2 regions of the Kribbella sp. NPDC050241 genome follow, and region 2 is predicted to be linked to the other one. Evidence: riboswitches for the same ligand, from Rfam matches in the RefSeq annotation. Region 2 holds a riboswitch; the other holds the start of a gene.
The links. Region 2 has a riboswitch for glycine ahead of ACIBG5_RS18415 (L-serine ammonia-lyase). Riboswitches for the same ligand answer to the same signal wherever they lie in the genome.
Positions count from the first base shown of each region.

Region 1 (2,464 bases), on a different contig from region 2:
GCCCGTGGTAGACGGCATACATCGACGCGACCACGGCGAGCAGGACCTGCGCCGTACAGATGTTGGAGGTCGCCTTCTCGCGGCGGATGTGCTGCTCGCGGGTCTGCAGCGCCAGCCGGTACGCCGGTGCGCCGTCAGCGTCCACGGAGACACCGACCAAGCGACCGGGCAACGACCGCTCGAGACCGGCCCGGACGGACATGAAGCCGGCGTGCGGGCCGCCGTAGAACAGCGGTACGCCGAAGCGCTGGGACGAGCCGATCACAATGTCGGCGCCGGCCTTACCCGGTGCCTCCAGCAACGTCAGCGCGAGCAGATCCGAGGCGACCGCTACCAGGGTCTCGCGCTCGTGCGCGGCGGAGATCAGCGGCTTCAGGTCGCGGACCACACCGCCGGCACCCGGGTACTGCACCAGGAAACCGAAGAAGTCGCCGTCGGGCAGACCGTCGGTGGTGTCCGCGACGACCACCTCGATACCGAGCGCCTCAGCGCGGGTCCGCACCACGGCGATGGTCTGGTCGAAGCAGTCGGCGTCGACCAGGAAGCGGTCGGACTTGCTCTTCTTGTTCGACCGGTGCGCCAGCGTCATCGCCTCGGCGGCCGCGGTCCCCTCGTCCAGCAGCGACGCGTTCGCGGTCGGCAGGCCGGTCAGGTCGGACACGACGGTCTGGAAGTTCAGCAGCGCCTCGAGCCGACCCTGGGAGATCTCCGGCTGGTACGGCGTGTACGCGGTGTACCAGGCTGGGTTCTCGACCAGGCGACGGACGATCACCGACGGGGTGAAGGTGCCGTAGTACCCCTGGCCGATCATCGAAGTGGCCACGGTGTTGCGGGCGGCGAGCTGGCGGAGCTCGGTCAGCGCGTCGACCTCGGAGGCCGGTTCGGGCAGCCGGAGCGCCTCGGTGGACCGGATCGACTCCGGTACGGCGGCGTCCACGAGCGCGTCGACGTCGTCGTACCCGAGCAGCTGCACCATCCGGGCGACCTCGTCCGGCCGTGGTCCGATGTGCCGGTCGGCGAACGCCGCAGAGATCTGGGGTGAGTTGTTCATCAAAGAGGCTCCGTTGCTGACAGTGCTTCCGGTCGCCTCCCCCTCTGTCACGCCGAGCAATGCACGCTCCAGAGTCGCCTGTGACACTCGGTCCATGGGCCTGAGAGGTTCCGGGGAGGAATTGCCCCTTCGGCGCCCGATCGCACGGGTCTCTCCCGAGTGCTGTGAACGGCTGTCCCGAGGCTACCAGGAATCCGCGAAGAGTTCGGGCAGCAGCCGCCGTGCGTCGGGACGAGCGGCCTCGACGTGCTCCTGGGTCGCCGACACCATCGGCCACCGAACCCGCGTACCGACGTCCGCCCAGTCCCCCACCGCGGCCAGGAACTTGTCCAGTGCCGGGTTCGACAACCCCGCCTTCTGCAGCGGTACGACGTGCTGCCCGAAGAACTCGCCGATCCGGCGTTCGACGTCCACATCGCGGGCGTGCTCCACCGAGCCGTTGGGCGAGAGCGCCGCGACGTTCGAGTAGCTGCCATGTGCACCGAGTAACGACATGCTCGCGAGGAAGTGCCCTGGCACGAAGATGGACAGGCCGGACTTCAGCGCCTGCTCGAACCATGCCTTGTCCCCACCGGCGGACTTCAGACCGATCAGACTCGGCACGGCGGCGGCCAGCGACGTCAGCAGTTCTGGACGCACCGGGGTCTTCGCATGCGGTGGGTTGTAGAGGACGAGCGGCACGTCACCGGCGGTGTCCGCGACGCGCCGGAGGAAGTCGAGCGCCTCCCGGTCGTTCAAGGGCAGCCAGTCGGGCAGGATCACCTGGATCGCACCAGGTGCCAGCGCGGCGGCTCGACGTACGCGATCCAACTGCAGCTGGGCGGACGGGTGGCTCGCGCCGATCTGGAACGGCTTGCCCGCTCCCGCGAGCAGCTCGTTGATCCGGTCGAACTCGTCCTCGGTCAGCGTTTGGAACTCGCCCGCCGTGCCGTGCGCATACAAGCCGTCCAACTGACTGGCGCCCAGCACATCTACTTGAGCCTGCAGACGCGCGAAGTCGATGGAGTCGTCGGCGTTGAGGGGCAACAACACAGTGGCCCACACACCGCGCAGCGAATCGGCGGTGAGTGGGCGCACAGGATTTAGGAAGATCTCAGCCGGTCATGCGGGCGCGGCGGCGAGCCGCGAGTTCATCATTCGCGTGCTGATCGCCGTCCTCATGACCGTCGGCCCGCTCGGTGGGCAGCTCGGACAGCGAGCCCTCGACCTCGCGCCAGACACCGCCGAGGGCGATGCCGAACACCCCCTGGCCGCCGGCCAGCAGATCGATCACCTCGTCCGGCGAGGTGCACATGTAGACCGAGGCGCCGTCGCTCATCAGCGTGATCTGGGTCAGGTCGTCGATGCCGCGCTTGCTCAGGTGGGCGATCGCGGTCCGGATCTGCTGCAGCGAGATCCCGGCGTCCAGCAGCC
Region 1 covers NZ_JBITJE010000001.1:740,427-742,890, reverse strand. Annotated here, with positions in the region: gene gcvP (aminomethyl-transferring glycine dehydrogenase) at 1-1,051, opposite strand, end outside; glycine riboswitch at 1,130-1,219, opposite strand; gene ACIBG5_RS03405 (dihydrodipicolinate synthase family protein) at 1,235-2,128, opposite strand; gene ACIBG5_RS03400 (MerR family transcriptional regulator) at 2,145-2,464, opposite strand, start outside.
Region 1: another riboswitch for glycine. It lies ahead of gcvP (aminomethyl-transferring glycine dehydrogenase); the one in region 2 lies ahead of ACIBG5_RS18415 (L-serine ammonia-lyase).

Region 2 (2,464 bases):
GTGCTTGCGGCAGTCGGCGGCAAGGGTGCGGTTGTAGCGCACGGTCGCGTCGAAGTCGGCCTGGCTCTTCATCAGCGGCGACGGCTGCCGGGCGAGCAGCGCCGCGGAGCAGAGCACCGGGTTGCTGCGGGCGATCCCCCGCGGATCGAAGCTGACGATGTCGAAGCGATCCTGCAGGGCCGGGCTGAATCGTTCGATGCCGGTCTTGATCCGGTCGACGCCGGAGTCACCGGGGCCGCCCGGGCCGAACACCAGCACGCCGACCCGGTCGCTCGGGGACTTCGCCGTACGCCGGGCGATCGCGAGGCCGAACGTCGGTCCGTCCGGATGGTGCCAGTCCACCGGCACCTGCAGGGTCGCGCACTGCGATCCCTTCACTTCCGCGGGATCGTCCTTGCCTTCGGGCTTGCAGCCGGACCACTGCACTGTCGCCGGCTTGGGTACGTCGGCCGGCGCGGGCACCGCGGTGAGACCCGCCGCGGCGAATCCCAGGACCACACCCCACGCGGTGGTCCTGAGTATTTGTCTGGATGTCATCAGGGAAGTCTCCTGTCTGGGGAACCTCCCTCGATCCTCAGCAACCGTTTGCCTGCTCACATCGGGGAGCAGCCCTCGACACACCCCGGCCGCGGCTTGGGGGACTTGTTAGGGTCTGGTCGATGACCGAGACGACTGTTGCCGCCCCGGCCGGCACGAAGAAACACGCGACCTGGTTCCGCACGGTGGCGATCGCCGAGGCGATCTCCTGGACCGGTCTGCTGATCGGAATGCTGTTCAAATACGTGCTGTCCGACAACGAGCTCGGGGTGAAGATCTTCGGCCCGATCCACGGCGGCATCTTCATCGTCTACGTGCTCACCGTGCTGCTGGTGCGTCGCCCGTTGCGCTGGTCCTGGCCGGTCACGCTGCTCGCGCTGGCGGCCAGTGTTCCGCCGCTGTTCACCTGGTTCTTCGAGATCTGGGCGGTGCGCACGGGCCGGATTGACGACGGCCGGGACACCGCCGTACCGTCCAGGGCGTCAGCTAATTCAACAGCCGCATGAACCCGTGCGGGAGAGTCCCGGGTACGACCCGGGCGCCGTAGGAGCAACTCTCCCCAAGAATCTCTCAGGCACCTTCACCGCACGGGCGAGGCACCTCTGGAAGACGTCCCCGGACGTCTGACAGAGCGGGGAGGACACCAAACGGTCAACGGCGACCGGAAGGAAACCTCCACACGATGGCGATCAGCGTCTTCGACCTGTTCAGTATCGGGATCGGCCCGTCGAGCTCCCACACGGTGGGACCGATGCGCGCCGCCCGCACCTTCGCACTCGGCCTGGCCGATGCCGGCCTGCTGGCTACTACCGCGACCGTCGAGGCACAGCTGTTCGGTTCGCTGGGGGTGACCGGCCACGGCCACGGCAGCAACAAGGCCGTCCTGCTCGGTCTCGAGGCCGAGGACCCCGAGACCGTCGTCACTCACTCGGTCGATGCACGCGTCGAGACGATCCGCGAGCGCGGCCGGTTGCTGCTGGCCGGCACGCACGAGATCACGTTCGACGAGAATGCACACCTGGTGATGCACCGGCGCAAGGTCCTGCCGTACCACCCGAACGGGATGACGTTCGTGGCCCGGTCCGCGGACGGCGGCGTACTGCGGGAGCGGACGTACTACTCGGTCGGCGGCGGGTTCGTGGTCGACGAGAACGCGGCGGCCGGGGACCGGATCGTGCCGGACACGACCCCGCTGAAGTACCCGTTCACGACCGGCGCCGAGCTGCTCGAGCGGTGCCGTGAGTCGCAGCTGCCGATCAGCGAGGTGATGCTCGCCAACGAGCTGGCCTGGCGGACCGAGACCGAGATCCACGACGGCCTGTTGCATATCTGGCAGGTGATGCAGGACTGCGTCCGCGAGGGTTGTGAGACCGAGGGCATCCTGCCCGGCGGCCTGAAGGTCCCGCGGCGGGCGCACGCGCTGCACCAGAAGCTGAGCCGCGACCCGTGGTCGGTGGATCCGCTCAAGGTGATGGACTGGGTCAACCTGTTCGCCCTCGCGGTGAACGAGCAGAACGCGTCCGGCGGGCGGATCGTCACCGCGCCGACGAACGGCGCCGCGGGCATCATTCCCGCCGTACTGCACTACTACCGGCGGTTCGTGCCGGGGGCAACCGACGACGGCGCGGTCCGGTTCCTGCTCACCGCCGGCGCGATCGGCGTTCTCTACAAGGAGAACGCGTCGATCTCCGGTGCCGAGGTCGGCTGCCAGGGCGAGGTCGGCTCGGCCTGCTCGATGGCGGCGGCCGGGCTGTGCGAGGTTCTCGGCGGTACGCCGCAGCAGGTCGAGAACGCGGCCGAGATCGCGATGGAGCACAACCTCGGCCTGACCTGCGACCCGGTCGGCGGCCTGGTGCAGATCCCGTGCATCGAGCGGAACGCGATGGCGTCGGTGAAGGCGGTCAACGCGGCCCGGATGGCGATGCAC
Region 2 covers NZ_JBITJE010000003.1:778,310-780,773, reverse strand. Annotated here, with positions in the region: gene ACIBG5_RS18425 (alpha/beta hydrolase) at 1-537, opposite strand, end outside; gene ACIBG5_RS18420 (DUF3817 domain-containing protein) at 660-1,043, shown strand; glycine riboswitch at 1,041-1,133, shown strand; gene ACIBG5_RS18415 (L-serine ammonia-lyase) at 1,220-2,464, shown strand, end outside.